Regions from separate parts of the Thauera sp. WH-1 genome, predicted to be linked through region 1. Evidence: predicted binding sites of a transcription regulator. Region 1 holds the regulator's gene; the other holds the start of a gene.
The links. Region 1 encodes sigma-54, which starts transcription at its own class of promoters, with help from an activator protein. Its sites were predicted from a motif close to TGGCACGCTTNCTGCTNA; they were not measured.
Positions count from the first base shown of each region.

Region 2: ACMV5O_RS00505 (PEP-CTERM sorting domain-containing protein) is a predicted target of sigma-54. The motif match lies at 13,092-13,109, and genes of this name have one in related genera.

Region 1 is NZ_JBLQGP010000004.1:62,232-77,413, forward strand. It holds gene ilvA (threonine ammonia-lyase, biosynthetic) at 1-1,721, opposite strand, end outside; gene ACMV5O_RS05880 (AsmA family protein) at 1,627-3,744, opposite strand; gene hprK (HPr(Ser) kinase/phosphatase) at 3,741-4,700, opposite strand; gene ptsN (PTS IIA-like nitrogen regulatory protein PtsN) at 4,669-5,154, opposite strand; gene hpf (ribosome hibernation-promoting factor, HPF/YfiA family) at 5,291-5,614, opposite strand; gene ACMV5O_RS05900 (RNA polymerase factor sigma-54) at 5,632-7,113, opposite strand; gene lptB (LPS export ABC transporter ATP-binding protein) at 7,136-7,858, opposite strand; gene recX (recombination regulator RecX) at 7,845-8,294, opposite strand; gene recA (recombinase RecA) at 8,314-9,348, opposite strand; gene ACMV5O_RS05920 (CinA family protein) at 9,479-9,973, opposite strand; gene ACMV5O_RS05925 (phosphatidylglycerophosphatase A) at 9,978-10,460, opposite strand; gene thiL (thiamine-phosphate kinase) at 10,507-11,514, opposite strand; gene ubiT (ubiquinone anaerobic biosynthesis accessory factor UbiT) at 11,651-12,193, opposite strand; gene ACMV5O_RS05940 (U32 family peptidase) at 12,225-13,136, opposite strand; gene ubiU (ubiquinone anaerobic biosynthesis protein UbiU) at 13,303-14,319, opposite strand; gene ACMV5O_RS05950 (sodium:solute symporter family protein) at 14,476-15,182, opposite strand, start outside.
Region 2 is NZ_JBLQGP010000001.1:95,816-110,997, forward strand. It holds gene cysN (sulfate adenylyltransferase subunit CysN) at 1-230, opposite strand, end outside; gene cysD (sulfate adenylyltransferase subunit CysD) at 231-1,148, opposite strand; gene cysQ (3'(2'),5'-bisphosphate nucleotidase CysQ) at 1,382-2,152, shown strand; gene ACMV5O_RS00465 (SLC13 family permease) at 2,201-3,937, shown strand; gene ACMV5O_RS00470 (acyl carrier protein) at 3,950-4,216, opposite strand; gene ACMV5O_RS00475 (acyl-CoA ligase (AMP-forming), exosortase A system-associated) at 4,342-5,919, shown strand; gene ACMV5O_RS00480 (pyridoxal-dependent decarboxylase, exosortase A system-associated) at 5,991-7,238, shown strand; gene ACMV5O_RS00485 (hypothetical protein) at 7,341-7,763, opposite strand; gene ACMV5O_RS00490 (VanZ family protein) at 7,881-11,480, shown strand; gene ACMV5O_RS00495 (metal-sulfur cluster assembly factor) at 11,542-11,856, shown strand; gene ACMV5O_RS00500 (hypothetical protein) at 11,853-12,974, shown strand; gene ACMV5O_RS00505 (PEP-CTERM sorting domain-containing protein) at 13,188-13,997, shown strand; gene ACMV5O_RS00510 (hypothetical protein) at 14,331-14,834, opposite strand; gene ACMV5O_RS00515 (nucleotidyltransferase domain-containing protein) at 14,831-15,136, opposite strand.

The sequences.
Region 1 (15,182 bases):
GACAGGAACAGGCGGTAGGCCGGGTTGTCGTTCTCGGCCACGTAGTCGTAGCCCAAGCGCTGCAGGAAGTCGTCGAACGCTGCCTTGTCCTGCGGCGGCACCTGCATGCCGACCAGCACGCGGCCGAAGTCCGAGCCGTGGTTGCGATAGTGGAACAACGAGATGTTCCAGTCAGAGCGCAGGTTGGAGAGGAAATTCATCAGCGCGCCGGGGCGCTCGGGGAAGATGAAGCGGTACACCACCTCGTTCTCGGCCTGCGGCGCGCGGCCACCGACCATGTAGCGCACGTGGGTCTTGGCCAGTTCGTCGTCGGTGAGGTCGAGCGCGGGCAGTTCATGGCGCTCGAGCATCTCGACCAGGCGGCCGACCTCGTTGCGGTTGTGCACGGTGACACCGACGAAGATGTGGGCCTGCTGCGGGTCGGCGTAGCGGTAGTTGAACTCGGTGATGTTGCGGTTGCCGAGCACGCTGATGAATTTCTTGAACGAGCCCGGTTTCTCGGGGATCGACACCGCCAGCACGGCCTCGCGCTGCTCGCCGAGCTCGGCGCGCTCGGCGACGAAGCGCAGGCGGTCGAAGTTCATGTTCGCGCCCGAGGCCACCGCCACCAGGCTCTTGTCGCGCAGCTTGTGACGACGGGCGTACTCCTTGGCGCCGGCCACGGCGAGCGCGCCGGCGGGCTCGAGGATGGAGCGCGTGTCCTCGAACACGTCCTTGATCGCGGCGCAGATGGCGTCGTTGTCGACCACGATCATCTCGTCCACGTACTGCTGGCACAGGCGGAAGGTCTCGGCGCCCACCTCCTTCACCGCCGCGCCATCGGCAAAGATGCCGACCTGCTCGAGGGCGATGCGCTGGCCGGCCGCGAGCGACTGCGTCATCGCATCGGCGTCGACCGCCTCGACGCCGATGATCTTCGTCTCCGGGCGCAGGCGCTTGATGTAGGCCGCCACGCCGGCGATCAGGCCGCCGCCGCCGACGCAGCAGAACACGGCGTGGATCGGCTTCGGGTGCGCGCGCAGGATCTCCATGCCCACCGTGCCCTGGCCGGCGATCACGTCGGGGTCGTCGAAGGGGTGCACGAAGGTCAGCTTCTCGGCCTTCTCAAGCTCGAGGGCGTGGGCGTAGGCGTCGGAATAGGACTCGCCGGCGAGCACCACCTCGCCGCCGCGCGCCTTCACCGCGTCGATCTTGATCGCCGGCGTGGTGCTCGGCATCACGATCACCGCGCGCACGCCAAGCTTGGCCGCCGACAGCGCCACGCCCTGGGCGTGGTTGCCGGCCGAGGCGCAGATCACGCCTCGCTTGAGGGCCTGCGGCGAGAGCTTGGCCATCTTGTTGTAGGCGCCGCGGATCTTGAAGCTGAACACCGGCTGCATGTCCTCGCGCTTGAGGAAGAGTCGGTTGTGCGTGCGCGCCGACAGGTTGCTGGCGAGGTCGAGCGGGGTCTCGACAGCGACGTCGTACACCTGCGCGTTGAGGATGCGTTCGAGGTAATCCGTGGGGGTGGTCATGGCCGGCGCGTGCGCTGCTGCAAAGCGGCTGAGGGTAACAGTCGCATGCGCCGGGCGGCAAGTGCGCGTCCTTGTGGCCCCTGGCGGGGGAGGCCCTGCGCGGGCGGGCGCATTAGCGCAACAGGTCGCGCAGGCCGCCGCGCAGGCGCTCCTGCAGGTTCTCGGGGATACGCTCGCGGATGCGTTCCTCGACCTTCTCGCGCGCACGGTCGCGCAGGCTGTCGCTGACCAGGGCCTCGATGTCGAGGGCGAAGGCCGGCTCGGCAAAGGGGCCGGTGATGCGGATCGGCACGGTGAGGCCGCGCAGGTTGCCGAGATCCTCGCCGCCCTGGCCGGTCAGGGTGGCGACCAGGCTGGCACGCAGGCGGTAGTCGATGGTCTCGCTGACCAAGCTCGCGCTGCCGTTGCCGCCGAGGCGCAGCAGGGGCGAGCGCAGGTCGAGGTCGTCGTTGCGGATCACGCCGGCGGCGATCTTCAGTGTCGCGCTGAGCGCGGTGAAGTCGGTCTGGTTCGGCCCGCCGGCGGCCGGTGCAGGCTGGCCGCGCAGGCGGGCCGAGGCTTCGCGCATCAGCTGCGCCACATTCACGCCCTTGACGGCACCGTCGGCGACACGAATCTCGGCCTGGCCGGCCAGGCTGCGCCTGAGGCTGTCGGCGCTATCGGCGTCGGCCTGTAGGCGCGCGCGCACGTCGGCGCGACCGCTGATGCGTTCCGCCTTGCCGGTGAGGTCGCGCAGCAGCGGTGCGAGCTGGACGCCGCGCAGCGACTCGTCAAGCGACAGGCGGGCCGGGCTGCGGCGGGTGTCGAACTGCACCTTGCCGGCGTAACGCCCCCCGTACAGGCTCGCCGACAGCGGCTCGAGGCGTAGCAGACCACCGTCGGCGTCGAGGCTGAGGTCGAGTTCGCTCAGTGTCAGTCCGGCAACGCTGAGCTGGCCCACGCGCAGGCGGCCCGCGGCGGTGAGTGACTTCAGCGTCGACGGCTCGGCACCCGCCGCGGCAGCGCCGGGCGATACCGCCGTGGCCGGCTGGCCGGGCGGCAGGTAACGGTCGAGCTCGATGCCGTCGGCCTTGAGCTCGAAGCGCAGCGCCCGGCGCGCAAAGTCGGTGATGGCCAGCTCGCCCTCGATCCGGGTGTCGTCGAGGACGGCGGACAGGCTACGGAGCTCGAGCAGCGTCGCAGTGGCGTCGAACTCGGCCTCGAGCTGGGCGCGGGCGAGCACGGCGGGGTCGGCGGTGGGCGGACGCTCGATACCGAGGGCGTCGAGCGTGCTGCGCGGGTCGAAGGCTGCCACCTTGATGCGCCCGCCGAAGCGAGGCGCATCATGCAGCGCGCGGGCCTCGATCTGGCCCGTCGCGTGCAGGCCGAGGGTGTCGACGGTCAGGCCGGTCACGTTCAGCATGCCGGCGCCGAGGTCGGCATCGACGTCCGCGCGCAGGCTGGCATGAAGCCGGCCGCCGGGTAGCTCCGCCGCTTCGGCGGCCAGGTTCAGCGCCAGGCCGGACAGATTGAGCGTGTCGCGTGCGGGGTCGAAGCGGGCCTGGGTGTCAAGCTCGAAGCGCGTGTGCGGCGTCGCCGGCGCAGACGATGTCGCGCCACGGGACAGCGTGAGTGCGAGCGCGAGCGGAAAGGCGATGCCGGGGCGGATCTCGCCGGCCTGCAGGTCGACATCGTCAAGCGCGTAATGCACGCCAGACTGCAGGTCGGACCAGGTGAGGCGGGCCGAGCGGATGTCCACGCCGCCCAGTGCGAACACCGCCGCGCCCAGTGTGCGCGGTTCGCGGCGGGCGTCGTCCGTGGTCGCGCCGGTCTTGTCCGGCGGGGTGCTCCAGTTCGTGCGGCCGTCGGCGGCGCGCACGAGCTTGAGCTCTAGCCCGTCGATCACGATGCGGTCGATCTCGAGGTCGCCCCGCAGCAGCGGAATAAGGCGCGCACGCGCCTCCAGGCGGTCGATGCGGGCCAGGGGGCCGTCGCCGAAACCGGGGGCGTCGGCGAGCGTCAGGCGGCCGGCCTCGACACCCAGCCAAGGGTAGACCGACAGGCCGAGCTGACCGTCGATCCGGAGCTCGCGTCCGGTATGGCGCAGCACCTCCGCGGACAGGCGTGCGCGATGGTCGTTGGGGTCGAAGCTGAAGCTGAGCCAGGCGGCGAGGCCGGCGAGCAGCAGGATGGTTGCAGCGATGAGGATCAGCAGGCCGCGGACCAGCAGGCTGCGGACCGGACGGCTCATGGCCGCACGCCGTCCTCGTCGCGATCGCCCGTCGGGCTCATCGCCCGCATCTGGCGGTCAATGAATTCCTGCGTCGAGTCGATGCCACGCAATTGAAGAATGGTCGAGCGCACCGCCGCCTCGAGCAGCACCGCGAGGTTGCGCCCGGCGGCGACCGGCAGCACCACGCGCGAGATCTTGACGCCGAGGATGTCCTGCGTCTCCTGCTGCACGGGGAGGCGGGTTGGGTCGCCCGGGCCGGGCTGGCGGCGCTCGAGGTGGCAGATCAGGCGCAGGCGCATCTTGCGCCGGCAGGCGGTCTCGCCAAAGATCGTGCGGATGTTGATGATACCCAGGCCGCGGACCTCGATGAAGTCCTGCAGCAGTTCGGGGCAGCGTCCCTCGAGCACGGTGGGCGCGATGCGTGAGAGCTCGACGACATCGTCGGCCACCAGGCCGTGGCCGCGTGAGATCAGTTCGAGCGCGAGCTCGGACTTGCCCGCGCCCGAGTCGCCGGTGATCAGCACGCCCAGCCCGAGCACGTCCATGAACACGCCGTGCAGCGAGGCCTTCTCGGCCAGCTCGCGCGACAGGTAGAGGCGAAGCTGGTCGATCACGCTGGCCGCCGGATGATCGGTGGTGAAGAGGGCGACATCGTGTGCGGCGCAGATGCCGTGCACGATGTTGGGCACCTCGCAGGCGTCGGCGACGATGATGGCCGGCGGACGTGCGGACAGGATTTCGTTGAGGTGATGCGCGACCTTCTCGTTCGACTGGCGGCGTGCCCAGGCGAGTTCGGCGGCACCGAGGATCTGCAGGCGGGTCGGGTGGATCAGATTGAGGTGGCCCACCAGATCGGCGGGCCAGATGCGTTCTTCGGCCACCGCGATGCGCGCGTCAAGGCGCCCGCTGAGGTGGCACAGCTTCAGGCTGTCGCGGTACGCCTCATACAGCCGCGCGACGCTGGTCTGCCGCATCGGCGCCCCAGTTCATGAACATCTGATGGATGTGGGCCGCGTCCGGTGCGTCGAGCAAGGCTTCGCGGAAATCACGATCGCTGAACATCTGCGCGAGCTCGGACAGCAGCTGCAGGTGGGTTTCGTTCGCCTGCTCGGGAACGAGCAGGACGAACAGCATGTTCACCGGACGCCCGTCCGGGGCGTCGAACTGCACCGGTGTGGCCAGGCGCAGGAAGGCGCCGGCGGCGTCCTTCAGGCCCTTGATGCGGCCGTGCGGAATCGCGATGCCTTGACCAAGCCCGGTCGAGCCGAGTCGTTCGCGGGTGAACAGGCTGTCGAACACGGTGCTGCGACCGATGCCCTGGTTGTTCTCGAACAACAGGCCCGCCTGCTCGAAGACGCGCTTCTTGCTGCTGGCGTCGAGGTCGACCACCACGTTGGAAAGTGGCAGGAGTTGAGATATCAGGCTCATTCGCTGGAAGGCTTGCGCAATAGCTGAACCGCCTAGGTCAGGTGCTGCGTTTGGACGGTCCGGGGCGAGTGGGGCTCGCGTCGTGAAAACGCGCGCATTATAACCACACCCCGGACACGGGGCGGTAACGAAGGCGTCAGACTTCGGGTGCCTGGTGCTTGATCGTTTCGTGGTTGTGGTCGGCCTGCTTCTGCTTGTACTTCTGAACCTGCCGGTCGAGCTTGTCGGCCATCGCGTCGATGGCGGCATACAGGTCGGCGTCGTCGCTCTCGACGAAGATGTCCTTGCCGCGCACGTGCAGCGTGACTTCCGCATTCTGCTTGAGCTTCTCGACCGAGAGGATCACCGCGACACTGGTGACGTTGTCGAAGTGACGGATGACGCGATCGAGCTTGGAAGTCACGTAGTCGCGAATGGCCGGGGTGACTTCGACATGGCGCCCGGTGATGTTGAGATTCATGTTAACTCCTGTTGTTGTCAGATGGATTTGCGCAGACTGACCGGCGGGATATTGAGGGATTCACGGTACTTGGCGATCGTGCGCCGTGCGACCACGATACCCTGCTGGCCCAGAACTTCTGCAATCTTGGCGTCGGACAGCGGCTTCTTGCTGTCTTCTGCATCCACCAGCTGGCGAATCAGCGCTCGAATCGCCGTCGAGGATGCCGCTCCGCCGGTATCGGTGGCGACGTGACTGCCGAAGAAATACTTGAGTTCGAATACACCGCGCGGGCTCGCCATGTATTTTTGCGTGGTGACGCGCGATACGGTGGATTCGTGCAGCTCGAGCTGGTCTGCGATCTCCCGGAGAGTGAGTGGCCGCATCGCCACCTCCCCATGATCGAAGAACTGCCGCTGCTGGTCAACGATGGCCTGAGACACCCGCAGGATGGTGTCGAAGCGCTGCTGGACGTTCTTGATCAGCCAGCGTGCCTCCTGCAACTGGCCGCTGAGCCCACCCCCCTGGCCGCGGTTCTGCTGCAGCAGGCTGGCATACAGGCGGTTGATGCGCAGGCGCGGCATCGCCTCCTGATTGAGGGTGACGGTCCAGCGACCGCGCAGCTTGCGCACGACGACGTCGGGCAGCACGTAGCGCGTCTCCGCGCTCGAGTAGCGCGACCCCGGGTGCGGGTCGAGGCTGCAGATCAGGGCGTGGGCGGCGCGCAGGGCGTCGTCGTCGCAGCCGGTGAGTTTCTTGAGCTTGACGAAGTTGCGCTCGGCGAGGAGCTCGAGATGCTTGTCGACGATCTCGAGCGCGAGCGCGCGGGTGTCGGTCGCGGGCAGCGTGCGCAACTGCAGCGACAGGCATTCCTGCGGGCTGCGCGCGCCGATCCCGGCCGGCTCGAGGTTCTGCACATGGCGCAGGGCGATGCTGAGTTCGTCGAGCTCGACCTCGGACTCCTCGGGCAGCAGCTCGAGCAATTCCTCGAGCGGCTGGTGCAGATAGCCGTCGTCGTCGAGCGCCTCGATCACCAGGCGCACCAGGGCGCGGTCGCGATCCGACAGCGGCGACAGCGAGACCTGCTGGTCGAGGTGCTCGCGCAACGACACGCCGGCCGCCTGCAGGTCCTGGTAATCGACGTCGTCATCGTCCTCGCCGCGGCTCGAGGCGCCGCTGCCCACGTTCGACCAGTCGATGCCCTCGTCCTCGCTGCTGCCTTCGCCGCCTTCCCTGTGTTCGCCGGCCTCGGCGCCGGCGCTGTCGGGCGCCGCCTCGCGCGCCTCGTCCTGGCGCTGCTGTTGCTGCAGTTCGTGCTCGGGCGGGCTGCCCGGCGCGGCAGGGGGCATGAACTCCACCCCATCGCTGTCGGCGCGTTCGAGCATCGGGTTCTCGAGCAGGAAGCGCTCGATCTCCTGGTTGAGCTCGATGGTCGACAGCTGCAGCAGCTTGATCGACTGCTGCAGTTGCGGCGTCAGCGTGAGGTGCTGGGAGAGCTTGAGCTGGAGGCTGGGTTTCATCGTGGTCGGTGTGGGTGCGCACTCACAGGCGGAAATGCTCGCCGAGGTAGACCTGGCGCACGCGCTCGTTGTCGATGATCTCGGTCGGCTTGCCGCTGGCCAGTACCCGGCCTTCGCTGATGATGTAGGCGCGGTCGCAGATCCCCAGGGTCTCGCGCACGTTGTGGTCAGTGATCAGCACGCCGATGCCGCGCTCCTTGAGGAAGCGGATGATCTTCTGGATGTCGATGACCGCGATCGGGTCGACGCCGGCGAAGGGCTCGTCGAGCAGGATCAGGCGCGGGTCGGTCGCCAGTGCGCGGGCGATCTCGCAGCGCCGGCGCTCGCCGCCGGACAGCGACACCGCGGTGTTGTTGCGCAGGTGGTTGATGCCCAGCTCGAGCAGCAGCTCGTCCAGGCGGGCGTTGATCTGTCGCGTCTCCAGCCCCCGCAGCTCGAGCACGGCGCGGATGTTCTCGGCCACGCTGAGCTTGCGGAACACGCTCATCTCCTGCGGCAGGTAGGACAGGCCGAGGCGGGCGCGGGCGTGGATGGGCAGGTGGGTGAGATCGGTGCCGTCGAGCGTGATCTGACCGCCGTCGGCACGCACCAGGCCGACGATCATGTAGAAACAGGTGGTCTTGCCCGCGCCATTGGGGCCGAGCAGGCCGACCACCTGGCCCGGGTCGACCTCGAAGCCGACATCGTGCACCACGGTGCGCGACTTGTAGCGCTTTTGCAGGCCGGCGACCTTAAGCAGACTCATCGAAGGGCTCTTTCAGCAGCTTGCGGATCAGTTCGGGGGCGAAGCCGCGGGTTTGCAGGAAGCGCGCCTGGCGCGCCCATTCGCGCGGGTCGGCCGGCGCGGAGCTGAAGCGGCTGCGCAGCACCTGGCGTGCGCGTTCCAGTTCCGATTCTACGCATTCGTTCTCGATCGCCTGCTCGATCAGGTCACGCTCGATGCCGCGCCGCGCCAGCTCACTGCGCAGCCGGCCGGCGCCGAAACGGGCCGCCTTGCCGCGCACGAAGGCCTCGGCGTAGCGGCTGTCGGACTGCAGGCCGAGCTCGCCCATGCGCGCAATCACGGCGTCGATCTCGTCCGCCTCGCCGTGGGTGGCGAGCTTGCGCGCCAGTTCGGCGCGCGAGTGGTCGCGCCGCGCCAGGTGACGGAGCGCGCGCTCGCGCAGGCTGGGGACGCCCATGGCCGTACCTTGGCCCCGCTCAGGCCTCGGCGGCTGCCGCTGCGGTGGTCGTCACCGCCATTGCGGGCAGGCCGACCGCGGCGCGCACCTTGTTCTCGATCTCACGCGCCAGCGCCGGGTTGTTGCGCAGGAACTCGCGCGAGTTGTCCTTGCCCTGGCCGATCTTGTCGCCCTGGTAGGCGTACCAGGCGCCGGACTTGTCGACGATCTTGTGCGTCACGCCGAGGTCGATGATCTCGCCCTCGCGCGAAATGCCCTCGCCATAGAGGATGTCGAAGTGCGCTTCCTTGAACGGCGGCGACACCTTGTTCTTGACCACCTTGACACGGGTCTCGGAGCCGACCACCTCGTCGCCCTTCTTGATCGTGCCGGTGCGGCGGATGTCCATGCGCACCGAGGCGTAGAACTTGAGCGCGTTGCCACCAGTGGTGGTTTCGGGGCTGCCGAACATGACGCCGATCTTCATGCGGATCTGGTTGATGAAGATGACCAGGGTGTTGGTGCGCTTGATGTTGGCGGTGAGCTTGCGCAGCGCCTGCGACATCAGGCGCGCCTGCAGGCCGGGGAGCTGGTCGCCCATCTCGCCCTCGATCTCGGCCTTCGGTGTGAGCGCGGCGACCGAGTCGACGACGACGATGTCCACGCCGCCCGAGCGCACCAGCATGTCGGCGATCTCGAGCGCCTGCTCGCCGGTGTCGGGCTGCGAGATCAGCAGGTCCTCGATGTTGACGCCAAGCTTTTCGGCGTAGCCGACGTCGAGCGCGTGTTCGGCGTCGATGAAGGCCGCGGTGCCGCCCAGCTTCTGCATCTCGGCGATGACCTGCAGGGTCAGCGTGGTCTTGCCGGACGATTCCGGACCGTAGATCTCGACCACGCGGCCACGCGGCAGGCCGCCGAGGCCGAGCGCGATGTCGAGCCCTAGCGAGCCGGTGGACACGGTCTGGATGTCGCGTTCGACGTTGCCGTCGCCCATGCGCATGATCGAGCCCTTGCCGAACTGCTTTTCGATCTGCGAAAGCGCGGCAGCGAGGGCCTTGGCCTTGTTGTCGTCCATGTAAGTCTTCCCTGTCTGGTTGCTGGATTATGGCACAAAGATTGCATGCGTGCGGTGGCGCACGGCCAGTGCTGCTAGTGTAAGAGCTGTACGGGCATACAGCAAATCAGCGCTTGCCGGCGAGCGCGACTCACGCCGCGGCCGCGATGGCGATCACGCCCTCGAGGGCATGGATGACGGCCTGTCGACGCACCGCCTCGCGGTCGCCGTCGAAGTGTGCGGTGAGCACGCGCGAGACGCTGTCGCGCGCGGCCCAGGCCAGGCACACCATGCCCACCGGCTTGGTCGGTGTGCCGCCGCTGGGGCCGGCGATCCCGGAGACGGCCACTGCGACCTCGGCCAGGCTGCGGGCGAGCGCTCCGGCCGCCATCTCGACGGCGGTTGCCTCGCTGACCGCGCCATGGCCGCCGAGGGTGCGTGCAGACACCCCGAGCATGTCCATCTTGGCCTCGTTGGAGTAGGTGACGAAGCCGCGGTCGAACCAGGCCGAGCTGCCGCCGATCGCGGTCACCGCCTCGGCGATCCAGCCACCCGTACAGGATTCCGCCGTCGCCAGGCGCCAGCCGCGTGCGGCAAGGGTCTGGCCGACGCGCCGGGCGAGGGCTTCGAGTTCGATGTCGGTCATGGCGTCAGCTACCGAACAGGGTGACGAGGATGGCGAGCACGAGCAAGGTGTAGCCGGCGGCGACGAGGTCGTCGAGCATGACACCGAAGCCGCCCTTGAAACTGCGGTCCGCCCAGCGCACCGGAGGCGGCTTGACGATGTCGAAAAAGCGGAACAGCGCCACCGCCACCGCCTGCCACAGCAGCGTGGCGGGGGCGAACATCAGCACCAGCCAGGTCGCGACCATCTCGTCCCACACGATGCCGCCGTGGTCGGGCACGCCCAGCGCGCGTCCGGTGCGCTCGGCCGCGAGGACCCCGGCGACGAACAGGCTGGCGAGCAGGGCGAGAAAGACGAACTCGGACAGCGGCGTGCGGATCAGCGGATACAAGGCCCAGGCCAGCAGCGTGCCCATGGTGCCGGGCGCCCATGGCGACAGGCCGGCGCCGAAGCCCAGGGAGATGAAGTGGGCGGGGTGACTCATCATCAGGCGGGCGGTCGGGCGCATGGGCGGGCTTGGTGTGGTTGGGAAGGGGCGCTGGCGGGCGGGCCGGTCAGCCGAAGTGATCGTAGCCCGAGGGCGTGCTGCGGACCAGCCGGCCGCCGTCCTCGCGCAGCCAGAGCGCGCCGGGCTCGGAGGTGAGTTCGCCGATGCGATGCAGCGCAAGCCCGAGCTGGGCGGACAGGGTCTGGACCTCGGCCCGCTTCGCGGCGGGGGCGGCGAAGAGCAGCTCGTAGTCGTCACCGCCGCCGAGCAGGCAGCGGCGCGCCAGCCACTCATCCGCGCCGGTCTCGCGCAACGTGTTCATCGGTAGCGCGGCGACATCGATGATCGCGCCAGTGCCGGAGCACTCGAGGATGTGGCCGAGGTCGCCGAGCAGGCCGTCGGAGACGTCGAGCATGGCGGTGGCGATGCCGCGCAGGGCGAGGCCGAGGGCCACGCGCGGCTGCGGCCTGTGCAGCGCGGCGAGGCAGGCGGTGCGGCCGGCGGCCGACAGCCGCGCCTCGCCACGCAGCGCCGCGAGGCCGAGGCCGGCCAGGCCGGGCTGGCCGGACACCCACAGCTCGTCGCCGGCGCGCGCCCCCGCGCGGGTGATCGCTGCGCCGTGGGGCAGCTCGCCGATGATGGTCAGCGACAGCGTGAGCGGTCCGCGCGTGGTGTCGCCGCCGGCGAGATCCACGCCATGGGCATCGGCGCAGGCGAACAGGCCGCCGGCGAAGGCGGCGATCCAGGCTTCGTCCGCAGCCGGCAGCGCCAAGGCGAGAAAGGCCCAGCGCGGGCTCGCGCCCATCGCGGCGAGGTCCGACACGTTGACCGCCAGCGTCTTCCAGCCCAGATCCTCGGCGTCGGTGTCGGCGAAGAAGTGCGTGCCGGCGACCAGCATGTCGGTGGAGACGGCCAGCTGCATCCCGGGCTGCGCGCGCAGCAGGGCGGCATCGTCGCCCCCGGCGAGGTCGGTGTGCCGGGTCGGGCGCGTGAAATGGCGCCGGATCAGGTCGAACTCGGAGGGCGCTGTCGAGGGCGCAGAGGGTGTCGGTGCAGGTGGCTTGGCGGAGGGCATGGCGCGGCGGGCGCGGCGCGTTCGGATGCGCCACGGGCAGAACGGGGCCGCTAGATTACCGCAGATGCCACCCGGATCGCGCGCGGCGATCGGGGTGGCGGGCACCCCTGCAGCGCAGGCGACAGCGGGTAGGCGTTCAGCGTCGGCCGCTGAGGCGAGACTTCAAGGCCTCCCAATCCACCGCGTCGAGCGTGTTCTTCACCAGCAGGCCGAGATCGGTGTCGCCTTCCATGCGCAGGCGGCGGCTGAAGAACAGGGTGTCGGGATCCTCCTCGCGCAGCGCGAGCGCGATGAAGTCGCGCGCGGTGGCCGAGATGATCAGGTCGGGCTTTTTGCCCGCGGCCGGCGCGGCACGGCGGAAGCCCTTGTCGCCGAGGCTGAAGTCGAGCGTCAGGCCGGCGTCGAGCACGCGCAGCTGCAGATGGCGGCCGGCCAGCGGCGCGAGCGTGTCGCGCGGCAGGATGCGGCCGAGCGCGAGGTTGAGCGCCAGCGTCAGGGCCTGGGTGGGCGCTTGCTGCGGCAGGCGCGAAACCAGCCTGGCCAGCGGCGCGGGCACGGTGAAGTCGGGGATGCGCAGATTCTCCAGGTGCTCGCCGATGCGCTGGCGCAGCGCGCCAGGAAAGAGGGCGGACGGCAGCGGCAGGCGGGGCAGCGCGGGAAGGGGGGGCAGGGCAGGCATGGTCAGTCTCCCGGGAGTGTGCGGACGGCGCTCAGGCGGCGACGTACTGTTCGACGCCGGCGCGGCCGTGCCAGAAGCCGTTGCAGGGCGCCTCGACCATCAGTTCGCGACTGGCGGCGAGCGCGGCCGAGGGTGTCTGCGCGCCATCGAGCACGGCGCGGAATTGGTCGACGATCTGACGGGTGTGTGCGCCCTGGGGGCTGATGCGTAGCAGCTCGGCGCTCTGCCGCACCGCAGGCAGGTCGCCAAGCAGGTTGTGCACTCGCGCCGACTGGGTCTGCACGCCGTTCAGCGTCAGGAAGGGTTCGCCCTCGCGCGTGCGCAAGGTGATGCCGTCCATGATCGACAGGCAGCGGAACTCGCAGGTGTCCTTCTGCAGGTTGAAGTGGCGGGCGGTGAAGCAGCGCGCCGAGTGCGCCAGCGGCAGGCGGCCGTAGGCGAAGACCTCGGTCTCGATCGGCGCCGGTAGTGCGGCGCGCACCTCGGCGAGTGCCGCGCCCGACATCTCCGGGGCGACCGCCCAGCGCGTCGCACCGGCGTCGATCATCAGCTGCAGGGTGGCGGGATTGAAGAGGTTGAGCGTGGGGCCGGCGACCCAGTTGCGCACGCCGGCTTCGGTCAGCAGGCGCACCGCGCCCATGTCGTTGGCCTCGACGCGAAAGCCGGTCTCGCCCTCGGTGCTCTGGCGCACGATGCGGCGCAGCACCTTGAGGTCGGACTCGGACTCGATCAGACCCTGAGTGCTGATCACCACTTCCTTGCCGGCGCCAGCGAGCACCTTGCCGACCTCGAGCCAGTCTTCGAGGCGCAGTTCGTGGCGGCGCGAACACACGGTCTCCCCGAGATAGACGCTGTCGACCGGCGCTTCGGCCATGTCGGCGTAGAAATCGAGCACGCTCTGGTGCGGCCAGTAGTAGAGCAGGGGGCCAAGGGCGAGTTTCATGGGGCGGTTCTCATTCGGGCTGGATGGCACCGCGGCCGCTTCCGGTGGGCGGTGGGTCGGGCGGGTGCGGCGGCGGTGGTAGTGGCGCGCCGGACGGGGCTGCGCGCGCTCAGGGCGAAACCGTGGGCGGCGCGAGGCATGGCGTCGCGATGGGGGTCGAAGGGGCTCACTTCCAGGGGCGGTAATACGCCCCCAGGGTGTGGCTCTGGCCTTCGGAGACCTTGTTGAGCTCGGTCATCCACGCCGGCAGCACGGCAAAGCCCTCCGGGCCACCGGCCTTGAGCTTGTCGAGCGCGGCGCGCCACACCTTGGTGACCTGGGCGACGTAGGCCGGGCTGCGCTGGCGGCCCTCGATCTTGATCGCGCGGATGCCGATGCGGGCGAGTTCGGGCAGCAGCTCCAGGGTGTTGAGGCTGGTCGGCTCCTCGAGCGCGTAATAGGTCTCGTCGTTGACCTCGAAGCGGCCCTTGCACAGCGTCGGGTAGCCGGCGCGCTCGCCGTCGGCGAAGCGGTCGATGAGGATTCCGTTGAGGCGCGTCTCCATGCCGCGCGGGGTGTCTTCCCAGCGCACGTGCTTGCCTGGCGAGCAGGCGCCGTTGCAGTTGGGTGATTCCCCGGTGGCATAGGCCGACAGCGCGCAGCGGCCCTCGACCATCACGCACAGGCCGCCGAAGCCGAAGACCTCGATCTCGACCGGCGTGTGGGCGATGACACTCTCCACCTGCGCCATCGACAGCACGCGCGGCAGCACCGCGCGCTGGATGCCGAAGCGCTCGTGGTAGTAATTGATGGCCTCGTAGCTGGTGGCCGAGCCCTGCACCGACAGGTGCAGGCGCAGTTGCGGATGAGTCTTCGCGGCGTAGGCCATCAGGCCGGGGTCGGCGAGGATGAGCGCGTCGACGCCGAACTCCGCGGCGCGGTCGATGGCCTGGGTCCAGCTCGGCCAGTTGCCGGTCTGCGGGTAGGTGTTGAGGGCGAGCAGTACCTTGCGGCCGCGGGCGTGGGCATAGGCGATGCCTTCGCGCATCTGCGGCGGGTCGAAGTTGAGGCCGGTGAAGTTGCGCGCGTTGGTGGCGTCCTTGAAGCCGAGATAGACGCAGTCAGCGCCGTGGTCGATGGCGGTCTTGAGGGCCGGCAGGCTGCCGGCGGGGCAGACGAGCTCGATCGGGGTGGGCACGGTCATGGTGGCGGGCGGATGGGAAAAACGCCGCAACCATAGACGAGGGGCCGCGCGCCCGCGTTGATCGGTATCAAACGCAGGCGGGGCCGGCATTGAAGCCCGGCCCCGCCTGCCTGCCTGCCTGCCTGCGCTGACTGCGGCGCGCCGGCCGCGATGGAGTCAGCGCGTCGTGTGGTAGGTGCCTGCCGCAGCGTGATGGCCGCCGAGGTGCGGGCGATGGTGCGGCTTCGGGCCGAGCAGGCCGCCGACCAGCATGCCCAGCGCGCTGGCCGCCAAGCCGTAGAGCTGGGGTTCGACATCGCCTTCGGCGACGAAGATCTCTAGCAGCAGCCAGGTCGACAGGCCGAGGATGATGGCCAGCGCCGCCCCCAGGTTGTTGGCGCGCTTCCAGAACAGGCCGGCGGCGAGCGGCACGAAGGCACCGGCCAGCGTGACGCGGTAGGCGTTCTCGACCATGTGGTGGATGGTGGCCTCGGTGGTGGTGGCGTACCAGGTGACGAGGACGGTGAACACCACCACCGTCACTCGCGTGCTGAGCAGGAAGGCGCGATCACTCATGCCCGGGATGAAGCCGCGCAGCACGTTTTCGGAAAAGGTCACCGAGGGCGCCAGCAGGGTGCCCGAGGCGGTGCTCATGATCACCGACAGCAGGGCGCCGAAGAAGATCACCTGGGCGAAGAAAGGCATGTGCTGCAGGATCAGCGTCGGCAGGATGAGCTGGGAGTCCTGCTCCATCAGGCGCTCGACCATGCCCGGGTCGATGATGTGGGCGGTGTAGGCCAGGAACAGCGGCACCGCGGCGAAGAAGAAGTAGCTGACGCCGCCCAGCGTCGTGCCCCACACCGCGACACGCTCGTTCTTGGACG
Region 2 (15,182 bases), on a different contig from region 1:
AGCGCGAAGTCGATCTCCTCGCCCTGCGTGCCCCACTTCTTCGAATCGGCCTCGACCGCGGCGAGCTGGTCCTCGAACAGCATCTTCGATTCGTACAGCAGGCGGCCAATCAGCGTGCTCTTGCCGTCATCGACACTGCCGCAGGTGATGAAGCGCAGCAGGCCCTTCTTCTCGTGACTCTTCAGGTACTGCTCGATGTCGCTGGCGATGAGCTCGGAAACGTGTGCCATTTAGAAGTACCCCTCCTGCTTCTTCTTTTCCATCGAGCCCGCCGAATCGTGGTCGATGACCCGCCCCTGGCGCTCCGACGTGCGCGTCAGCAGCATCTCCTGGATGATCTGCGGCAGCGTCGCGGCGGCCGACTCGATCGCCCCGGTGAGCGGATAGCAGCCCAGGGTGCGGAAGCGCACGCTGCGCATCATCGGCACCTCGCCCGGATGCAGCGGCATGCGCTCGTCATCGACCATGATCAGCGTGCCGTCGCGCTCCACCACCGGACGGACCGCGGAGTAATACAGCGGCACGATGGGGATGTCCTCGAGGTAGATGTACTGCCAGATGTCGAGCTCGGTCCAGTTCGACAGCGGAAACACGCGGATCGACTCGCCCTTGTGCTTCCTGGCGTTGTACAGCTTCCACAGCTCGGGACGCTGGTTCTTCGGGTCCCAGCGGTGCTGCCCGGTGCGAAACGAGAACACGCGCTCCTTGGCGCGCGACTTCTCCTCGTCTCGGCGCGCGCCGCCGAAGGCGACGTCGAAGCCGTACTTGTCCAGCGCCTGCTTCAAGCCCTCGGTCTTCATGATGTCGGTATGGATCGCGGAGCCGTGCGTGAACGGGTTGATGTCCTTCTCGACACCATCCGGGTTGATGTGCACCAGCAGGTCCATGCCGCTTTCCTTGGCCATGCGGTCGCGAAACACGTACATGTCGCGAAACTTCCAGCGCGTATCCACATGCAGCAGCGGAAACGGCGGCACCGCGGGGTAGAAGGCCTTCATCGCCAGGTGCAGCATCACCGCGCTGTCCTTGCCGATCGAGTACAGCATGACCGGGTTGTCGGCCTCGGCGACGACTTCGCGCAGGATGTGGATGCTTTCGGCCTCGAGCCGTTGCAGGTGGGTCAGACTGATCGGAGCGGGACTGGACATGGGCATCGCAAGGACAGGGACATTGAGGCGGATGATCGCGCATTCGACACCGCGTGGTACGCGCATTCGTGGCCGCAGGCGGAAAAAATGCGCGGTCGGCAGCAGATTCCCGAGCGCGAGGCCGACGCAATATATAGGCGGCCGCTAAACTACGCCACTCGTCATGGCCAACACGCGCCCCCCGTGGCGTCCGGCCCCACGCCCGCCCGGGCCTCAAGCAAGGAATCCGTCTCGTGTCCGCTCTTCCCCTCGCCACGCTGCTCGAAGATCTCGTTCCCGTCATCCGCGCCGCCGGCGAGGTGGTCATGGACATCTACCGGACCGACTTCAGCGTCCGCGGCAAGGACGACGCCTCGCCCGTCACCGCCGCCGATGAGCGCGCCGAAGCGCTGATCGTGCCGGCCCTCGAGCGCCTGCTGCCGGGCGTGCCGGTGGTCGCCGAGGAGGCCGTCGCCGCCGGCCGCCTGCCCGCGATCGGCCGCCACTTCTGGCTCGTCGATCCGCTCGACGGCACCAAGGAGTTCGTCAGCCGCAACGGCGAGTTCACCGTCAACATCGCCCTCGTCGAGGACGGCGTGCCGGTGCTCGGCGCCGTGCTGGCACCGGCCATCGACCGCCTCTTCCTCGGCGCCCGCGGCGTCGGCGCCTTCGTCGAACAAGCCCAGGTGCGCACGCCCATCCGCTGCCGCCGCGTCCCCGCCGAGGGCCTTACCGTGGTCGCCAGCCGCTCGCACGGCGATGCGGCCGCGCTCGACGCCTTCCTCGCCGGTCGCACCGTGGCCGCGCTGAAGAACGCGGGCTCATCGCTCAAGCTGTGCCTGGTCGCCAGCGGCGAAGCCGACCTCTACCCGCGCCTGGGGCGCACCATGGAGTGGGACATCGCCGCTGGCCATGCGGTGCTGGCCGCCGCCGGTGGCCAGGTGCGCACGCTCGCCGGCGAAGCCCTGCGCTACGGCAAGCCCGGGCTGGACAACCCGCATTTCGTCGCCAGCGGGGCGGCCTGAGGGCCGGCCCCAGGTCTCAGTCTCAGCCCTCGAGCCACCGCCCCGCGCATGACGGCCTATCTCGTCCTCGGCTCGATCGGGCTGCTGCTCGCCCTGCTCATCCATGGCCGCATCAGCCCCGCGGTCCTGTTCGCGAGCTGGGCGGGGGCCTACCACCTGCTCGGCCTGGCCAGCCAGCAAGCCGTGCTGTCGAGCTTCTCCAACCCGGCGCTGGCCACGCTGATCCTGCTCCTGCTGGTGTCGCTCGCGCTCGAGCGCTCGCCCTTCCTCGATCACCTGTCCGAGCTGCTGCTCAAGGGTCGCACCGCCTTCGCCACCCTCAGGCTCGCCAGCTTCACCTGCCTCGCCTCGGCCTTCATGAACAACACCGCGGTGGTGGGCGCCCTGCTCGGCACCGTCACCCGCCAGCGCCGCCACCCGGCGTCCAAGCTGCTGATTCCGCTCTCCTACGCCTCGATCCTGGGCGGCATCACCACGCTGGTGGGCACCTCCACCAACCTCGTGGTCAACTCCTTCGCCGTCGAGGCCGGCCTGCCCGCGCTGCACATGTTCCAGTTCACCCTGGTCGGCCTGCCGGTGGCGCTCGCCTGCATCGGCGTGCTGGCGCTCACCTCTCGCCTCTTGCCGGCCAATCGCTCGACCGACAGCGAGGCGCGCTCCACCTATTTCCTCGAGGCGCGCGTGATGCCCGGCTCGCCCATGATCGGGCGCAGCATCGAGGACAACCGCCTGCGCAGCCTCGACGGCCTGTTCCTGCTCGAGATCGAGCGCGAAGGCCGGCTGATCTCGCCGGTGGGCCCGGCCGAGGTGCTGCGCGCGGACGACGTGCTCGTGTTCACGGGGGAGATCGGCAAGGTCCAGGCGCTGCAGCGCTTCGCCGGCCTCGAGGTGTTCGGCGCGGGCGCCGATGCGCTGCTCAAGTCCAACCTGGTCGAAGTCGTGCTGTCGAACGAGTCGGATATCGCCAACCGCACCTTGCGCGAGGTCGACTTCCGCACCATGTTCGACGCCGGCGTGGTCGGCATCCGCCGTGGCGACAAGCGCCTCACCGGTCAATTGGGCCGCATCCCGCTGCACGTCGGCGACAGCCTGCTGCTGGCGGCGGGGCCGGACTTCTTCCAGCACCGCAATCTCGACCGCAACTTCCACGTCCTCAACGGCTCCGGGGTACGGCCCAGGATGTCCGCGCCGCAGAGCACCGCGTCGCTGTCGGCCTTCGGCCTCGTCATCCTGCTCGCCGCGCTCGGCTGGCTGCCGCTCTTCGCCGGGCTGCTGCTGCTGCTGGCCGGCCTGCTCGCCTCGGGCCTGCTGACGCTGAGCGAGATGCGCCGGCGCTTCCCGTTCGAGCTGCTGGTCGTGATCGGCGCCGCCCTCACCATCGCCGGCGTGGTCGAACGCTCGGGCGCGGCGGCGCTGATGGCGGGCTGGATGCGCGCCCTGTTCGATGGCTACGGCGTGCATGCCGCGCTGGTCGGGGTCTATCTGATCACCCTGGTGCTGACCGAGCTGGTCACCAACAACGCGGCCGCCGCCCTCGCCTTCCCGATCGCGCTCGGCACCGCGCGTGCCTTCGGTGTCGATCCGACGCCCTTCATCATGGTGGTGGCCTATGGGGCGAGCGCCGGCTTCCTGATTCCCTTCGGCTACCAGACCCACCTGATGGTGTATTCGGCGGGGCGCTACCGCATGCGCGACTTCCTGCGCGCGGGCCTGCCGGTCAGCCTCACCTACTCGCTCGTGGTGCTCGCGCTGGTGCCGCTGGTCTTTCCCTTCGTCGCCGCGTAGGCGCGGGGCTGCTCAGCCGCGCTGACGGGCGCTGAGGCGCGTGACGAAATCGACCACGGTGCCCACCGTGGCAAAGGAATTGCCATCCACCTCGTCGTCGGGCACCTCGATGCCGAAGCGCGCCTCGATCTCGTGGATCACGGCAATCACGGCCATCGAATCGAGCTCGGGCAGCTCCCCCAGCAAGGGCGTGTCGGCGCTGAAGCCCAGGGCGCGCCCATCGAGGCTCAGCACGTCGTCCAGCAGCGCCAGCACTTCATTGTGAATTGCGTCGGACATCATCTCTCCATCACGGACAGGGCTGCGCCATCTGTCAGTACGGCACGAAAAGGCGCGCATTATACTTCCGGCGCACGCGCAGATTGCGCACTGCGACAAAACAGAACCACTGATGCAGGGTCGTGATGCACGTCAGCCACCTTCTCCACCACCTCGTTTCCGCCACCGCCGCGCAGGACGCCGCACGGATTGCGCTCGTCAGCGGCGGCAGCCCGATGAGCTACGGCACGCTGCAGGCCGGCGTCGACGCCTTCGCGGCCGGACTCGTCGCGCTCGGGCTCGCACGCGGCGAACGGGTCGGCCTCTACCTCGACAAGCGCCCCGAGTTCGTCGTGGCCGCCTTTGGCTGCAGCGCCGCCGGCGGCGTCTTCGTGCCGGTCAACCCCATCCTCAAGGCCGAGCAGGTCGGCCACATTGTGCACGACTGCAGTGTGCGCGTGCTCGTCACCACGCCCGAGCGCCTGGCCACGCTCGCGGCGACGCTCGCCGGCTGCCACGACCTGCGCCACGTCGTGCTCGTCGGCCGCTGCACCGAGCGCCCGCAGCTCGACGGCGCCAGCGTGCTTCTGTGGGACGAGGTGGTGCAGGCACCGGCGCGCAGCGGCCACCGCGTCATCGACGCCGACATGGCCGCCATCTTGTACACCTCGGGCAGCACCGGCCGCCCCAAGGGCGTGGTGCTGTCGCACCGCAACCTGGTCGCCGGCGCGCGCAGCGTCGCGTCCTACCTCGGCAACCACGCCGACGACACCTTGCTCGCCGCGCTGCCGCTGTCCTTCGACGCCGGCCTGTCGCAGCTCACCACCGCCTTTCACGCCGGCGCCCGGGTCGTGCTGCTCAACTACCTGCTGCCGCGCGACGTGCTCAAGGCGGTCGAGCGCGAGCGCGTCACCGGGCTCACCGCCGTGCCGCCGCTGTGGATCCAGCTCGCCCAGCTCGAATGGCCGGCCACCGTCGGCGAGCACCTGCGCTACATCGCCAACACCGGCGGGCGCATGCCGCTCGACACCCTCGGCCGCCTGCGCAGCCAGTTGCCGCGCACACGCCCCTTCCTGATGTACGGCCTCACCGAGGCCTTTCGCGCCACCTACCTGGCGCCGGAAGAGATCGACCGCCGGCCCGATTCGATCGGCAAGGCCATCCCCGACGCCGAAGTGCTGGTGCTGCGCGAGGACGGCAGCGAATGCGCGCCCAACGAACCGGGCGAGCTGGTGCAGCGCGGCGCGCTGGTGGCGATGGGCTACTGGAACGACCCCGAGCGCACTGCCGAGCGCTTCCGTGCGCTGCCTGCGCACGCGCCGGGCCGCGAGGCCGGCCTGGTGCTGCCCGAGGTCGCGGTGTTCTCGGGTGACACGGTGCGCCGCGACGAGGAGGGCTTCCTCTACTTCATCGGCCGGCGCGACGAGATGATCAAGACCTCCGGCTATCGCGTCAGCCCCACCGAGGTCGAGGAGATCCTGTACGCCACCGGGCTGGTCGGCGAATGCGTCGCCTTCGGCCTGCCGCATCCGACGCTGGGCCAGAGCATCGCCGTCATCGCCACCGCGCTGCCGGGGAGCATGCTCGACACCGCCGCCCTGCTTGCCGAATGCCGTGCCCGCATGCCGGCCTACATGGTGCCCACCCGCATCGAGGTGCGCGACGGCCCGCTGCCCCGTAACCCCAACGGCAAGCTCGATCGCAAGGCGCTTGCCGCCGAATGAGACAGGGGCGCCCCGCGCCCGCCGGCAACACCTGCCTCGCCTGCCTGTAACCACCGACCCGCGCCTCGACCATGACCGCTCCCGCCGCCAAAGCCCCGCCCGCCCATGCCGCCATGGATCAGTTCCCGGTCCGCGCCGGCGAACTCCTCGTCGGCGGCATCCCGCTCACCCGGCTCGCCGCGCGCGTCGGGCGCACGCCCTTCTATGCCTACGACCGCCGCCTGCTCGAGCAGCGCGTCGCGCAACTGCGCAGCGCCCTGCCGCCGAGCGTGAAACTGCACTACGCGATGAAGGCCAATCCCATGCCCGCCCTGGTCGGCCACATGGCGCGTCTCGTCGACGGCATCGACGTCGCCTCGGCCGGCGAACTCCAGGTCGCCCTCAATGCCGGCGCCGCCGCGCAGGAGGTCAGCTTCGCCGGCCCCGGCAAGCGCGACGAGGAGCTGCGCCAGGCAGTGGCCGCCGGCATCCTGGTCAATGTGGAATCCTTTCGCGAGCTCCCGCTGCTGGCGCGGGCCGCGGACGCGCTCGGTGTGCCGGCACGCGTCGCGGTGCGCGTCAATCCGGACTTCGAGCTCAAGTCATCGGGCATGAAGATGGGCGGCGGCCCCAAGCCCTTCGGCGTCGATGCCGAACAAGTGCCGGCGCTGCTGCGGGCAATCGCCGACGCCGGGCTGGCCTTCGAGGGCTTTCACCTCTTCGCCGGCTCGCAGAACCTGAAGGCCGAGGCCATCGTCGAGGCCCAGCAAAAGAGCTTCGCCCTCGCCCTGCGCCTGGCCGAGCACGCCCCGGCGCCGGTGCGCACGCTCAACCTCGGCGGCGGCTTCGGCATTCCCTACTTCCCGGGTGAGCAGCGCCTGGATCTGGCCCCCATCGGCGAGGCGCTCGGCGCCATCGTGGCCGAGGCCGCAACGGCCCTGCCCGACGCGCGCATCGTGCTCGAGCTCGGCCGCTACCTGGTCGGCGAAGCCGGTGTCTACGTGTGCCGCATCACCGACATCAAGGTCTCGCGCGGCCACACCTACCTGGTGACCGACGGTGGCCTGCACCACCACCTGTCGGCCAGCGGCAACTTCGGACAGGTGCTGCGCAAGAACTACCCGGTGGCGATCGGCAACCGCATGGCAGCGCCGGGCGGCGAGGCCGTGTCGGTCGTCGGCCCGCTGTGCACGCCGCTCGACCTCATCGCCGACCGCATGGCGCTACCAGCGGCCGAGGTCGGCGACCTGGTGGTGGTGTTCCAGTCAGGCGCCTACGGCGCCAGCGCCAGCCCGCAAGGCTTTCTCGGCCATCCAGGCGTTGCCGAGATCCTGATCTAGCCGCCGCGCCCTGTAGGGGCGACCCGCCGGGTCACCCCTGCCACGGCACCGCCGGCAGCGTCAGCCGGCGCGTGTGGCCAGGCCGGGCGGGCACTGCATCCGTCAGAAGCCGCAGGACTGCTGACCAAGCCGGACGGTGGCGTTGTGGACTTCGTCGCCGTTGCAGAAGCTGTAGGCACCACCCCCGTTATCAACGACACGGTAGGAGTAGGTCCCGCCCGAGCCGTAGTTGTACACCATGCGCGCGCTGGCACCCGTGCCATTGACGCTCCAGGAGCCGACCTGCTTGGTCGGGTCGACAGCGTGGCCCGGCCCCATCTTCCAGTCGATCAGCGCGCCGCCGGCCTGGTGGAACTCCTGCCAGCGGTCGCTACCGCGCACGGCACATACCGTGTTGCCCGGGAAGGTGCTGTTGAGTTGCGTCTGGTTCATCTGGCCATTGGACGGACACGCCGCATGGGCCTGGCCCGCACCCACCAAACCAAGCACGGCAAGGGCGGCCGCCGCACGTTTCAATGCCTTCATGTCTGCTCCCTCGGATCAAATCGGTTCGCGCCGAAGCTGGCGTCGATTTTCAAGATAGCAGTTTGCCCCGCCCCGTACGACAATTGCGCCTCGATGCCGCAGGAAAAATTTCACACGATGCCCACTCCGCCCGGCGCCGCCACCGCCAAGGCCTGGCAACACGCCCGCATCGCCCTGCTGTGGGCGCTGTTCGTTGCCTACGGCAGCCTCGTGCCGCTGGAATACCGCCCGCGCGAGGACGCCTGGCAGGCCTTCATGAACACGCCCTGGCTCGACCTTGGGGTGGGGTCGCGTGCCGACTGGGTGGCGAACATCCTGCTGTACCTCGTGCTCGCCTACTTCGCCACCGGCGCGGTGTGGGCCAGCCGGCTCGGGCGAATCGCACGGACGCTGCTGCTCGGGCTGGTGCTCACGGCGATGCTTGCGATGGCGGTCGGCATCGAATACCTGCAGCTGTTCTTTCCGCCGCGTACGGTGTCGCGCAACGATCTGCTCGCCGAGGGTCTGGGCACCGGCCTGGGCACTGCGCTGTGGTTCCTCGCCGGGCAGCGCATGGCGGGCCTGTGGCAGCGCTTCGTCGGTGGCGGGGCGCACAGCTTGCTCGCCGTGCTGGCCCTGTACGCGATCGGCTACCTCGGCCTGAGCTTCTTCCCCTACGACTTTCTCGTCAGTGCGCAGGAGCTCGCCGCCAAGCTCGCCCGCCCCGACAGCATGAGCCTCGGCCCGGGCCTGTCCTGCGGGCCGGCCTTCACCTGCGGCGTCAAGCTGCTGGTCGAGGCCGCGCTGATGATCCCGCTCGGCTTGCTGCTGGCGCTCGGGCTCAAGGCACGCACACGAACCCATCGGCTGCCCAGGATTGCCACCGGCTTCCTGGCGGGCGCACTGCTCGGCCTGCTCATCGAGGCGGTGCAGATCGTCCTCGCCTCCGGTACCACCCAAGGCATCTCGGTGCTCACGCGGGCGCTCGGCGCAGCCTGGGGCGTGGCGCTGGCGCACAGTCACCCGCTGCGCTGGCTCGACTACTCGCCGGCGCGCGTGCTGCGCGCGGCCCTGTGGGCGAGCCCGTTCTACCTCGCCCTCGTGCTCGCGCTCAACGACCTGCTGCCGCTGCAGTTGCAGCCGCTTTGGGCCGCCGCAGAAAAGCTCGAGACGCTGCGCTTCCTGCCCTTCTACTACCACTACTACACGACCGAGACGGCCGCCGTGCGCAGCCTGTTGTTCGTGCTGGGCAGCTACGCGCCGCTGGGGCTGGTCGCCGCGCTGGCCTTTCCGCGCCTGCGCCACGGCGCGGCGCTGTTCGCCGTGCTCCTGGCCCTGGTGCTGTGCTTCGGCACCGAGGTGCTCAAGCTCTTCACCGTCGGCAAGAAGCCCGACCCGACCAACCTGCTGATCGCCGCCGCCAGCGCCTGGCTCACGCACTGGGTGACGATGCAGGTGCTGGCACGCATGCAGGCGCACGCCGGTCTTGCGGCGCGCTCCGCCGGCCGTGCGCAAGCCACGGGCGGGGCGAGGCCTGCACGCGGGGACGCGCCGCAGCCCGCCGGCTGGCGTGTGGCGCTCGTGCTGGGTGTCGCACCGGCCCTGTTGCTACTGGCGACGGTCGCGCTGACGCTGCCGACCGCCGTGCCCGCGCCCACGGTCAATGCCCCCGGCGTCACCTACCCGCCGCCGTCCGCCCTGCCACCGGTGAGCCTGCCCGGCTTTCGCATGGCGCACCCGCGTCTGCCCCACCCCACGGCGGCCGACATCGCGCTGCTGCGGGCGCACAACCCCGCCTATCTCAACCAGCTGTTCAGCGCCGCGCGCAACAATTCGCGGGCGATCAACACCATCATGCAGGCGAGCTTCATCCAGCCCGGCATCGTCGACGTCGGCCCGCTGCACGCGAGACTGATGGAGACGCGCTTTTTCGATCGCGGCCACGGCCAGGTCATGCCGCTCGCGATCGCCTACGACTGGCTGCACGAGCAATGGACGGTGCCCGAGCGCGACGCCCTGCGCGACAAGCTCGCCGAGGGGTGCGACTACCTGATCGAGGTCATCCGCCGCGAGCAGCTGTCGCCCTACAACGCCTTTCTCTACAACGCCCCGCTGCAGGCCCTGATGGCGTGCAGCATCGCGCTCTACGGCGACCACCCGCGCGGCGAGGCCTTCATGCGCTTCACCCACGAGCTGTGGAAGAACCGTGTGCTGCCGGTGTGGCGCCAGGTCTTCGGCGAGGCCGGCGGCTGGCACGAAGGCGGCGAGTACGTGGCGGTCGGCATCGGCCAGGCCATCCACACCCTGCCCGCGATGTGGCGTGCCGCCACCGGCGAGGACCTGTTCGCCAGCGAGCCGGGGATCCGCGGCTTTCTCGACTTCCTCGTCTACCGCACCCGCCCCGACGGCACCCACATGCGCTGGGGCGATGGCGCGTGGTTCAACCGCCACCCCGACAACACCGCGCCGCTCGCGCTGGAATACCGCCACGCCGCCGCCTACACGCTGGCGCCGCCCAAGCGCGGCCCGGTGCCCACCGGCTGGCCCTGGGGCCCGCTGTCGGATGACAGCCTCATCGACCCCCAGGCCGCCTCGCGCCTGCCGCTGGCGAGGCTGTTCGACGGCATCGGCCTGCTCATCGCGCGCAGCGACTGGTCTGAGGACGCCACCTGGGTCAGCTTCAAGGCCGGCGACAACTTCTGGTCGCACAGCCATCTCGACCAGGGCGCCTTCACCATCTATCGAGGTGGCCCGCTGGCGATCGACAGCGGCTGGTACGGCCCGGCCTACGGCTCCGAGCACCACATGAACTACGCCTACCAGAGCATCGCCCACAACCTCGTCACCGTCACCGACCCCGCCGACAACCAGCCCGGGCCCGGCTTCGACCATGCCACCCCGCGCCACTACGCCAACGACGGCGGCCAGCGCCGCATCGGCTCGGGCTGGGGCGTCGATGGCGCCCCGCTTGACCGTGAGCAATGGCAGCAACGGCGCGACACCTACCACACCGGGCGCATCGTCGCCCAGCTGCTCGAGGACCAGCTGTCGGTCGTCGTCGCCGACCTCACCCCGGCCTACACCAACAGCCAGTCGGGGCGCGGCAGCTTTGCCGACCGCACACGGCGCGTCGAGCGCCTGTGGCGGGTGTTCGGCTACGACCACGTCAACGACGCCGTCGTCGTCTTCGACGACGTCGTCGCCACCCGGGCCGAGTTCCGCAAGCGCTGGCTGCTCCATTCCATCGACGCGCCGGTGCTCGGCGGCGACCGCTTCGACCTCTTTATCCCCGCCAGCGAACTCCCGGGCCGCAGCGGCGGCCGCCTGCACGGCCATGTGCTGCTGCCGCGCGAGCCGCTGCTGCACAGCATCGGCGGGCCCGGCTTCGAGTTCTTCGTCGATGGCAGGAACTACGACCAGGACGGCCAGGCCCAGGCCGCCATCGCCAGGCTCGGCCACGGCCGCGCCGAACCCGGGGCCTGGCGCATCGAGCTGATGCCCCAGCGCGACGCCCGCGAGGACCAGTTCCTCGTCGTCATGTTCCCCACCGCCGCCACGGCCACGCCTGCCGCCAGCGTGCGCCGCATCGAAGCCGACGGCCGCGTCGGCGCCGAGATCGCCGGCCCGCAGCGCACCACCCGCTGGTGGTTCACCCCCGGTCAGCTCGGCGCCACGGTCGAGGTCGTCGAGGGGCCCGCGCAGCGCAGCCACACCATGGATGGAGTCTCGCCGCGTTGATCCCTACAATGGCGGCGTGCCAGCACGGCTCACCGGCCGAGACCCGCGAGAACCTCGAACCATGACCGCCACGCCCGACCCCGAAGCCATCCGCCACGCGCTGCGCCGCGTGATCGACCCCGAAGTCGGCATGAACATCGTCGATCTCGGCCTCATCTACCGCATCGACTGCGCGCCCGGCGAGGTCCACATCGACATGACGATGACCTCGCCCGCGTGCCCGCTCGCCGACGTCATCCTCGACGACATCGACGCCGTGCTCGACCCGCTGATCCCGCCGGAAGTGAACATCCGCGTCGAGCTGGTGTGGGACCCGCCCTGGAGCCCCGACATGATGGGCGCCGAGGCGCGTTCGCACTTCGGCTGGAAGAAATGACCGGGCTGCCGCCGCCCGCCCGCGTCCCACTCCTCATTCTCGGCCTGGCGGCACTGCTGACCGGCGTGCTCGCCGGCCTCGCCCGCCTGGGCCTTGCCGTGCCCGACTTCGGCGCGGCCCAGGCCGGCATCCACGCCGCGCTGATGATCTGCGCCTTCTTCGGCACCGTCATCACGCTCGAGCGCGCCGTGGCGCTGGAGGGCCTGTGGGGCTACCTCGGCCCGGCAGCGGCCGGCTTCGGCGGCCTCCTGCTGATCCTGGACGCGCCGCACTGGGTGGCGCAATCGCTCTTCGTCGGCGCTGCGCTGATCCTGCTGCTTGGCAGCTTCCAGGTCATGCAGCGCCAGTTCGCGTTGTTCACCGTCACGCTCGCGCTGGGCGCGGTGTGCTGGCTGCTCGGCAACCTGCTGTGGTTCGTCAGTGCCGACCTGCAAGGCGCCGTGCCCTTCTGGCTGGGCTTCCTCGTGCTCACCATCGCCGGCGAACGTCTGGAGCTGACCCGCTTCCTGCCCGCACGCGCCGCGGCCGCGCCGAGCTTCATCCTGGTGACGGCGCTCATCCTGGCCGGCATGCTGTTCACCCCGATCGAGCCCGAGCACGGCCTGCAGCTGTTCGGCGCCGGCCTGCTCGCGCTCGCGGTCTGGCTGCTCGTCTTCGACATCGCCCGCCACAACGCCCGCCAGCACGGGCTTACCCGCTTCATCGCCGTCTGCCTGCTTTCGGGCTACCTGTGGCTGGCGCTGGGCGGGCTGGCCGGGCTGGCCGGCGGTTTTGCCGCGGGCGACGCGCTGCACGACACCGCGATGCACGCGATCGCGCTCGGCTTCGTGTTCGCCATGGTGTTCGGCCACGCGCCGATCATCTTCCCCGCGGTGGCCAAGGTAAAGATCCCCTACCACCCCTTCTTCTACGTCCCGCTGGCGCTGCTGCACGCCTCGCTCGCGCTGCGCGTGGCCGGCGGCGTCGCCAATGCGCTGGCGCTGCGCCAATGGGGCGCCCTCGCCAACACCGCCACGCTGGCGGTGTTCATCGCCACGATGCTGGTCAGCGTCATCCGCGGCGGGCGGCCGCCTGCGCGCCGGCGGCGCGGCAGCAACAGGGGACCGGGACTCGACTGAGCAACATGTCGAAAATTTTTACAGTGACACCCCCCGATCGTCTCGGGCAGGCGCGTAGCCGCAGAAGCCATTTTGCAAGCCCCTGATATTCATAAAGCTTTATTCGATACGCAAAATGGGCATATTTATTGCTTCTATATCACAACTGCACTTCTGTGCGGCTTAATCCAGGCGCAGGCCCTCGAACACCCACCTTGATCGGACGTCTTCATCATGCTCAACAACAAGAACATTGCAGCCCTCATCGCCACCGCGAGCCTGTCCGTTTCGGGTAGCGCGCTTGCGGCCCCCATCCAGCAGGTTCTGTTGAGTGAAGATTTCCAGGGTGTCAGCGGCGTCACCACCGCAAACCCCGTCCGCACGATTGCGAACATCCTCGCCAACAACCCCACCGAGCTCAGCGGCAGTCCGCTCGCCACCTTCTCCAATACCGGCAATGGCAATGCGAGCCAGGCGGCGTTCAACGTTCGTGCCGGCAACAATGCCATCGACGGCAACAGCGGTACGCCGACCCTCGGCAACACAACCTTCGACAACTTCTTCGGTGCGGCCGCCAACCAGTTCCTCGTCATCGGCGACGAAGGCGGCAACCTCGGTGGCGCGCCCAATGGCGGCACCAACGCCACAGCCTCGTCCACGATGTCGCTGCGTTTCACGCTGGACGCCGTCACCCTCGCCCAGCCCAAACTGCTCACCATCAGCTTCGATTACGTCTTCGACGCCAACAACACGGCCAACAACGACACCTTCGTCGCAGAGCTGATCCTGACCGATAACAGCATCATCAACCTGCTCAGCTTCGCCGCGCCCTCGGTCACCACGCGTGGGACCTTCGATGTGAGCCTCGCCTACCCCACTTTTGACGCGGGATATATCAACTTCTATCTCGTCGAAGGCAGCGGCAACGGCAGCTCGGCAGTGGGCCTGGACAACATCCGGGTCACAGCGGTGCCCGAGCCCGGCGCCCTCGCCCTGCTCGGCATCGGCCTGTTCGGACTCGGCGTCCTGCGCCGCCGGGGATAAAGAAATAGAAAAAATAGTAAGTGGAGTAATTGGGGTCTGACCCCAATGGCATTATGACCCCAATGGCATTAAGAGCGCCATGGCATGCATATGTCGTTTCTTGAGAAGCTCGCGGCGCACTTCCTGCCGGGGCTGCGTGAGTAGTCGGCGTGGCTTTGGTCGTCGCTTGACGGCGCGAGGCTCAACACGTCCAGGCCGATGAGGCAGCCGCATTTGGGCGATGCCGGCGAGCAGAGATGCGCGACAGACGCCCAAGCGGCCGCGAGGACCGAGTAATTGGGGTCAGACCCCATTTATGCCATTTATGATGCTTTTCAAGCCAACACGATCGCGCTAGCTCAATCCTGCAAGCGCCAGCCCGGGGTGCTCGCCCGCGAGTCGTCCATAAAGCGCACTCATCAGGCCAAGCAGCTCGGTGGCGGCTGCAATCGCCAGGTTCAGATTCACCGCATTGCGCTCTGGATCATCCGGGTAGTCGTGTGTAAAGCGGTTGCGAACTTCACGCAGGTACTGCCAGCGCTCGACACTCTCCAGGAAGCCCAGCTTTTCCAGCCGATTCAGCTTGTCCAGCATCGGCCGTGCCTCAAAAGGCTCCTCCAGAAAATCCAGGATTGCCGGAAAGAGGCGAGCGCCGATCACATCCTGCAACTTGCTGAATCGCAAGATGAACTGATCGACATCCTGAATCTGTTCATCCGTCAGCCCGGCAAACCGCGCCTCATCGAATGGAAGCAAGGGCTGTAGCGCGCGCATCGCGTGTTGCATGTGATGGACATGTCGCTCGCCCTGGCGCCACGCATCCCTCAGGCGCAAGACCGCGACGGACGAGCTGCTCATAATGGCACTCCAGTGGCACGCGCAATATCTAAAATCGGCGGGCGGTGCCGGCGAGACGGGTAATCAAGCAGGAGGTCGATCTTCTGCTCTCCGATCTTCGACTTCACCTGCACCAGGAAATCAAGCTCGGCCCGCGCCAGGCGCTCGAGATCGTTCTCCTTCGTCGCAACGTAAAGATCGATGTCGCCACCACGCTGCCGGTCGTCCGCGCGCGACCCGAAAAGCCGCAGCTCCACATCAGGGCCAAACGCCTCCACCGCAGCGCGCCGAATCACCCCCGCTTGTTGTGCCGTCAATCTCATCAGAAGAATCGGGGCCGGGCCCCGTTACTGTGTCGCGGATAGATGC